Regions from separate parts of the Streptomyces sp. NPDC006450 genome, predicted to be linked through region 1. Evidence: predicted binding sites of a transcription regulator. Region 1 holds the regulator's gene; the other holds the start of a gene.
The links. Region 1 encodes HrcA, which represses chaperone genes, less so after heat shock. Its sites were predicted from a motif close to TTNGCACTCNGNNNNNCNGAGTGCNAA; they were not measured.

Region 1 (4,194 bases):
CCCGCCCGGGCCACCCGCGCCCGGGCCCCGGGGACGGCGAGGGAACCCGAGGCCGTACGGGCCGGGGCCACCGGCCCCCGGGCCGGGCGGGTCAGGGTCACGACCGCGCCGTCCAGGAGGAAGGCGCGGGGTTCGAGGGGGAAGACGCGGCGCTTGCCGAAGCGGTCCTCCAGGGTGACCGTGCCCGCCTCGCAGGCCACCACCGCGCCGCAGAAGTCCGTACCGGCCACCTCGACCACCAGATCGGGATCGGCCGGCACCTCCGGGACGGGCTTGGCGCGCTTCCACTGCGGGGTCAGGTCGGGGGAGTACTCACGCATCCGGCCGAGGGTAGGAGAGCGGGCCGTCTCAGGTGTCCGACACGCCGAAACGGGCCGCCAGTGTGTCGCGTTGGGCACGCACGAAGGCCGCGTCGACCACCGCTCCGTGACCCGGCACGTACAGAGCGTCGTCCCCGCCCAGGGCGAGGAGCCGGTCCAGGGCCGCCGGCCACTGCCCGGGCACCGCGTCCGGACCCGCCTGCGGCTCGCCCGATTCCTCGACCAGGTCGCCGCAGAAGACCACCTCGCGCCCTCCGGGCACGAAGGCGGCCAGATCGTGCCGGGTGTGCCCCGGGCCCACGTTCGCCAACAGCACCTGCACCCCGCCCAGGTCCAGGGTCCACTCGCCCGACACCAGGTGCCGGGGGAGCACCATCAGGTCCGCCGCCTCGGCCGCCTCGGCCTCCGGCAGGCCCTGGCGGACCGCGTCGGACCGCAGCTCCTCCCGGCTCACGGAGAGCAGGGCGTCCAGCCCGACCGGACCGTAGACCTCGACCCCCGCGAACGCCGCGCCACCCAGTACGTGGTCGAAATGTCCGTGCGTGAATGCGAGATGGGTCACGCGCCGCCCCGCCAGCCGCTCCGCCTCGGCGCGCACCAGCGCACCCTCCCGCAGGGAGGATCCCGGGTCGATCAGGAGGGCCGAATCCTGGCCCACCACCAGTCCCACGGTGCAGTCCCACACCTGCAGGCGCTTGCGGCCGGCCCGTTCGGTGAGCCGTTCCCAGCCTGCCTCTTCCCAACGCACGTCCATGCCGCGACGCTACCTTGGCGGGCCGCCCTTGCTACGGGTGTACCACCCCGCCGTACACTGACCGGGGGATCTCTGGCACTCGAACGCTCGGAGTGCCAACGAAGAGTGTCAGCAGAGTCGACGAACCGACGGAAACGATGGAGGTGTGCGCGCGATGCTCAGCGAACGCAGACTCGAAGTGCTGCGCGCCATCGTCCAGGACTACGTCGGGACGGAGGAGCCGGTCGGTTCCAAGGCGCTCACCGAGCGGCACCGGCTCGGCGTCTCGCCCGCCACCGTGCGCAACGACATGGCCGTGCTGGAGGACGAGGGCTACATCGCCCAGCCCCACACCAGCGCCGGCCGCATCCCCACCGACAAGGGCTACCGCCTCTTCGTCGACAGGCTGGCGGGGGTCAAGCCGCTGTCGACGCCCGAGCGCCGGGCCATCCAGAACTTCCTCGACGGGGCCGTGGACCTCGACGACGTCGTCGGCCGTACGGTGCGGCTGCTCGCGCAGCTCACCCGGCAGGTCGCCGTCGTCCAGTACCCGTCGCTGACCCGGTCCACCGTCCGGCACGTGGAACTGCTCTCGCTGGCCCCGGCCCGCCTGATGCTCGTCCTCATCACGGACACCGGCCGGGTCGAGCAGAGGCTCGTCGACTGCCAGGCCCCCTTCGGGGAGACCTCGCTCGCGGACCTGCGGGCCCGCCTCAACAGCCGGGTCGTCGGCCGCCGGTTCACCGACGTGCCGCCGCTGGTGAAGGACCTTCCGGAATCCTTCGAGAACGAGGACCGGGTGACGGTGCGTGCCGTCCTCGACACCCTTCTCGAAACGCTGGTCGAGGAGGCGGAGGAGCGGCTGATGATCGGCGGCACCGCCAACCTCACCCGCTTCGGACACGATTTTCCCCTGACGATCAGGCCGGTGCTCGAAGCGCTGGAGGAGCAGGTCGTGCTCCTCAAGCTGCTGGGCGAGGCCAGTGAGTCGGGAATGGCCGTAAAGATCGGGCATGAGAACGCCTACGAGGGACTGAACTCCACGTCCGTCGTCTCGGTCGGCTACGGTTCGGGCGGCGAAGCAGTCGCCAAACTCGGCGTGGTCGGACCGACCCGCATGGACTACCCCGGAACGATGGGAGCGGTACGCGCAGTGGCACGTTACGTCGGACAGATCCTGGCGGAGTCGTAAGTGGCCACGGACTACTACGCCGTTCTCGGCGTGCGCCGCGACGCATCGCAGGACGAGATCAAGAAGGCATTCCGGCGGCTCGCGCGCGAGCTGCACCCGGATGTGAACCCCGATCCCAAGACGCAAGAGCGTTTCAAGGAGATCAACGCCGCCTACGAGGTCCTCTCGGACCCGCAGAAGAAGCAGGTCTTCGACCTCGGAGGCGACCCGCTGTCCTCCTCGGGCGGCGGCGGAGCCGGCGGCTTCGGAGCGGGTGGCTTCGGCAACTTCTCCGACATCATGGACGCCTTCTTCGGCCAGTCCTCGCAGCGCGGACCGCGCTCGCGGACCCGCCGCGGCCAGGACGCCATGATCCGCCTCGACCTGGAACTGGACGAGGCGGCCTTCGGCACGACCAAGGACATCCAGGTCGACACGGCCGTCGTCTGCACCACCTGCTCCGGTGAAGGCGCCGCCCCCGGCACCTCGGCGCAGACCTGTGACATGTGCCGCGGCCGCGGTGAGGTCTCGCAGGTCACCCGGTCCTTCCTGGGCCAGGTCATGACCTCGCGCCCCTGCCCGCAGTGCCAGGGCTTCGGCACCGTGGTCCCGACTCCGTGCCCCGAGTGCGCGGGCGACGGCCGGGTCCGCTCCCGCCGCAGCCTCACCGTCAAGATCCCGGCGGGCGTCGAGAACGGCACCCGGATCCAGCTCGCGGGCGAGGGCGAGGTCGGCCCCGGCGGCGGCCCCGCCGGCGACCTGTACGTGGAGATCCACGAGCTGCCGCACCCGACCTTCCAGCGGCGCGGGGACGACCTGCACTGCACGGTCACCATCCCGATGACCGCGGCGGCCCTGGGCACCAAGTGCCCGCTGGAGACCCTGGACGGCCTGGAGGAGATCGACATCCGGCCCGGTACCCAGTCCGGCCAGGCGATCCCCCTGCACGGCCGGGGCGTCACGCACCTGCGCGGCGGCGGCCGCGGAGACCTGATCGTCCACGTCGAGGTCACCACCCCCGGCAAGCTGGACCCGGCGCAGGAGGACCTGCTGCGCCAGCTCGCCAAGCTGCGAGGCGAGGAGCGGCCGCTCGGCCAGTTCGCGCCGGGCCAGCAAGGCCTGTTCAGCCGGCTGAAGGACGCCTTCAACGGGCGCTGAGCCGCGCGCGGAGCAGCGTACGGGCAGCGTACGAGAACACCGGCGAGCCCGGTCCGGGGATGCCCCGGACCGGGCTCGCGGCATGCGGGGCGGCAGGGCGGCGGCGGTATTCGGGCACCCCGGTGAAGGGGACTATGCCAGGCGAATGCGGTGATTCGGTCCCGTGAGCGGGACATGGCACGATGCAGCTCATGTCCTCCGCACCGAACGGTCTCTTCGCGTACCCGATCGTGCAGGCGCCCATGGCGGGCGGCGCGTCCTGCCCGCCGCTCGCGGCCGCCGTGTGCGAAGCGGGCGGGCTGGGCTTCCTCGCCGGCGGCTACAAGACCGCGGACGGCATGTACCAGGAGATCAAGCGGCTGCGCGCGCTCACCCGCCGCCCCTTCGGCGTCAACCTCTTCCTGCCGCAGACCTCGCACGTGGACCCGGCGGTCGTGGAGGCCTACCGCGGGCACCTCGCCAGTGAGGCCTCCTGGTACGAGATCTCCCTCGCCGACGAGGACATCATCGGCACCAGCGACGACGGCTACGACGCCAAACTGGCCATTCTCATCGAAGACCCGGTCCCCGTGGTCTCGTTCACCTTCGGCCTGCCCTCACCCGCGGCCTTCACCTGCCTGCGCAAGGTCGGTACGTACACGATCGCCACCGTCACCTCCGTCGAGGAGGCCCGCGCCGCCCAGGCGGCCGGCGCCGACGCCGTCTGCGTCCAGGGCGTGGAGGCGGGCGGCCACCAGGGCACCCACCGGGACGACCCGCAGGGCGACGGCACCGCCGGAGTCGGCCTGCTCGCGCTCGTCGCGCAGGTACGC
Region 2 (4,194 bases), on a different contig from region 1:
CGGCGATGACGGCCTCGGTGGTGAGGAAGAGAGCCGCGATCGACGCCGCGTTCTGCAGGGCAGAGCGGGTGACCTTCGCCGGGTCGATGATGCCCGACGCGATCATGTCGACGTACTCGCCGGTCGCGGCGTTCAGGCCCCAACCGATCTGCAGGTTGCGGACCTTCTCCACGACGACGCCACCCTCGAGACCACCGTTGACGGCGATCTGCTTGAGCGGGGCCTCCAGCGCGAGCTTGACGGCGTTGGCGCCGGTCGCCTCGTCGCCGGTGAGCTCCAGCTTGTCGAAGACCGAGGAGGCCTGCAGCAGGGCCACGCCGCCACCGGCGACGATGCCCTCTTCGACGGCCGCCTTCGCGTTGCGAACGGCGTCCTCGATGCGGTGCTTGCGCTCCTTGAGCTCGACCTCGGTCGCGGCTCCGGCCTTGATGACCGCAACACCGCCGGCGAGCTTCGCCAGGCGCTCCTGCAGCTTCTCGCGGTCGTAGTCCGAGTCGGAGTTCTCGATCTCGGCGCGGATCTGGTTGACGCGACCCTGGACCTGGTCGCTGTCACCGGCACCGTCGACGATGGTGGTCTCGTCCTTGGTGATGACGACCTTGCGGGCGCGGCCGAGCAGGTCGAGACCGGCGTTCTCGAGCTTGAGGCCGACCTCCTCGGAGATGACCGTGCCGCCCGTGAGGATGGCGATGTCGCCGAGCATGGCCTTGCGGCGGTCGCCGAAGCCCGGGGCCTTGACGGCGACGGACTTGAAGGTGCCGCGGATCTTGTTGACGACGAGGGTGGAGAGCGCCTCGCCCTCGACGTCCTCGGCGATGATCAGCAGCGGCTTGCCGGACTGCATGACCTTCTCCAGGAGCGGCAGCAGGTCCTTGACCGAGCCGATCTTGGAGTTGACGATCAGGATGTACGGGTCGTCGAGGGACGACTCCATGCGCTCCATGTCGGTGGCGAAGTACGCCGAGATGTAGCCCTTGTCGAAGCGCATGCCCTCGGTGAGCTCGAGCTCCAGGCCGAAGGTCTGCGACTCCTCGACCGTGATGACGCCTTCCTTGCCGACCTTGTCCATGGCCTCGGCGATGAGCTCGCCGATCTGGGTGTCGGCGGCGGAGATGGAGGCCGTCGAAGCGATCTGCTCCTTGGTCTCGACATCCTTGGCCTGCGCCAGCAGGGCGGCGGAGACGGCCTCGACGGCCTTCTCGATACCGCGCTTGAGGGCCATCGGGTTCGCACCGGCGGCCACGTTGCGCAGGCCCTCGCGGACGAGCGCCTGGGCGAGAACGGTGGCGGTGGTCGTACCGTCGCCGGCGACGTCGTCCGTCTTCTTGGCGACTTCCTTGACCAGCTCGGCGCCGATCTTCTCGTACGGGTCCTCGAGCTCGATCTCCTTGGCGATGGAGACACCATCGTTGGTGATCGTGGGGGCGCCCCACTTCTTCTCAAGGACGACGTTGCGACCCTTGGGGCCAAGGGTGACCTTGACGGCGTCGGCGAGCTGGTTCATCCCACGCTCGAGGCCGCGGCGGGCCTCCTCGTCGAACGCAATGATCTTGGCCATCTGAAGTGGTCCTCCCGGACAGCGGTGGATTGCTCCCGGACCGCGCCCGCGCCCGCGACGGACGGCCTGCGTGCCCGGCGGTTCCTTCCCACCGGACCCTGCGGGCCTCACCGACCCGGTCCTCGTTTAGTAGCACTCTCACCAGGAGAGTGCTAACGCCAATGATTAGCACTCGACCCCCCCGAGTGCAAGCTGCTTCGGGCAACCCGCGAGGAACACCCAGGCGCCGCAAGGCCGCCGGCGCCGCCACGCACGAGGGGCCCGCATCCCGTGTCCAGGATGTGGGCCCCTCGTACACATGCCGTTGTGCCGTCGTACGCGGCCGCTGTGCGTGGCCCCGTACGTGTCGGTGGTCGATCGCGGTCGGACTAGCCGGCGGCGAGCTTGACCATGTCCGCCTGCGGACCCTTCTGGCCCTGCGAGATCTCGAACTCGACCCGCTGACCCTCTTCAAGGGTGCGGTACCCGTCCATCTGGATGGCGCTGTAGTGGACGAACACATCCGCACCACCGTCGACCGCGATGAAGCCGTAGCCCTTCTCCGCGTTGAACCACTTGACGGTGCCCTGAGCCATGCCTAACTCCCCTATTACTGGCCCTTGCGCAGGACCGCACTTCGCGGTCCCGGGTCAGAACTTGCGCCGGAACGCCTCGACCGGGGCTGAATGTATCCGCACCGCTGCTGTCTGCAACAGGTCATTCCGATGAGAATTCTGGACATGCCAAAAGATTGAAATAGGGTGAAAACCCGGAATATTCCAGGGCAACTCGGGCCGGACAAAACCCACCAAGGACCCATAGCGCACTTGCATGTTGACTCAATGTCAACCCTCTCGCGGCCCGTTCATATGCGGCGGGCAAGAACAGCGGAGGGGACTTCCCCAACTCTACCGCGCCCAACCAAGCAGAATTGCCCCCTCCGTTTGGTAACGGAGGGGGCAATTCAGTTACTGCGTGGTCTTGCGAAGGCCGCGCGCGCCTCAGCAGCCGCCCGCGACGGCGGGGATGATCGAGATGCCCGCGCCGTCCGGCGTGGACGTCTGCAGCCCGCCCTCGAAGCGCACGTCGTCGTCGTTGACGTAGACGTTGACGAAGCGGCGCAGCTTGCCCTGGTCGTCGAGGACGCGCGCGGCGATGCCGGGGTGGCTGGCCTCCAGTGACTGGATGACCTCTTCGAGGGTCGCGCCCTCGGCGGGGACCTCGGCCTGGCCGCCGGTGTAGGTGCGCAGGATGGTGGGGATGCGGACGTTGACGCTCATGGCGCTACTGCCTTTCCGGTGTGCAGGGAGAGAGAGAAGGAGGCTGATCCGGCCCTGATGCGCCGGATGCCCCCTAGGCCAGGTTTGCGGCGCGGAACGCGTCCAGGCTCGGGCGGATGGTGGCGGTCTGGCCACCACCTTCGGCCACCGCCTCCAGGGTCTTGAGACCGTCACCGGTGTTCAGGACCACGGTGGTCAGCGTCGGGTCGAGCTGCCCGTTCTCGATGAGCTTCTTCGTCACGCCGACGGTCACGCCGCCCGCGGTCTCGGCGAAGATGCCCTCGGTCTGGGCGAGGAGCTTGATGGCCTCGACGACCTGGGTGTCGTTGACGTCCTCGACGTAGCCGCCGGTGCGGCGCGCGATGTCCAGGACGTACGGACCGTCCGCCGGGTTGCCGATGGCCAGCGACTTGGCGATGGTGTTCGGCTTCTGCGGGCGGACCACCTCGTGGCCGGCCTTGAAGGCCGTCGAGACGGGCGAGCAGCCCTCGGCCTGGGCGCCGAAGATCTTGTACGGCTTGTCCTCGACGAGGCCGAGCTTGACGAGCTCCTGCAGACCCTTGTCGATCTTCGTGAGCTGCGAGCCGGACGCGATCGGGATGACGATCTGGTCGGGCAGCTGCCAGCCGAGCTGCTCGCAGATCTCGTACGCCAGGGTCTTGGAGCCCTCGCCGTAGTACGGGCGCAGGTTGACGTTGACGAAGCCCCAGCCCTCGCCCAGCGGGTCGCCGATGAGCTCCGAGCAGAAGCGGTTGACGTCGTCGTAGTTGCCCTCGATGCCGACCAGGTCGCCACCGTAGACACCGGCCATGACGACCTTGCCCTGCTCCAGGTCGTGCGGGATGAACACGCAGGAGCGGAAGCCGGCGCGGGCGGCCGCGGCGCCGACGGCGCCGGCCAGGTTGCCGGTGGAGGAGCAGGAGAGGGTGGTGAAGCCGAAGGCGCGGGCGGCCTCGACGGCGATGGCCACGACGCGGTCCTTGAAGGAGTGCGTCGGGTTGCCGGAGTCGTCCTTGACGTACAGCTTGCCGGTGACGCCGAGCTCCTTGGCCAGGTTGGCCGCGTCCACGAGCTTGGTGAAGCCGGGGTTCAGGCTCGGCTTGGAGGCCACGTCCGCGGGGACGGGCAGCAGCGGCGCGTAGCGCCAGATGTTGTTCGGGCCGGCCTCGATGGCGGCGCGCAGGGCCTCCGGGTCGCCCAGGGGCAGCTCGTAGGCGACTTCGAGCGGTCCGAAGCACTCGGCGCAGGCGAAGATCGGGCCGAGCTCGAAGCGGGTACCGCACTCACGACAGGAAAGGCCGGTGGCGGGACCGAGATCGACAGAGGTGCCGGACGCGTTGTTCTCGACGGTTTCGGCAGAGGTTGCGACAGACTGTG

Region 2: groL (chaperonin GroEL) is a predicted target of HrcA. The motif match lies at 1,724-1,750, and genes of this name have one in related genera.

What each region holds. Positions count from the first base shown of each region.
Region 1 is NZ_JBEXPT010000089.1:15,330-19,523, forward strand. Features, by position in the region: gene ABZY57_RS23450 (DUF3097 domain-containing protein) at 1-320, opposite strand, end outside; gene ABZY57_RS23455 (MBL fold metallo-hydrolase) at 349-1,074, opposite strand; gene hrcA (heat-inducible transcriptional repressor HrcA) at 1,229-2,245, shown strand; gene dnaJ (molecular chaperone DnaJ) at 2,246-3,382, shown strand; gene ABZY57_RS23470 (nitronate monooxygenase) at 3,574-4,194, shown strand, end outside.
Region 2 is NZ_JBEXPT010000008.1:87,284-91,477, reverse strand. Features, by position in the region: gene groL (chaperonin GroEL) at 1-1,558, opposite strand, end outside; gene ABZY57_RS05645 (cold-shock protein) at 1,927-2,133, opposite strand; gene ABZY57_RS05640 (MoaD/ThiS family protein) at 2,539-2,817, opposite strand; gene thrC (threonine synthase) at 2,891-4,194, opposite strand, start outside.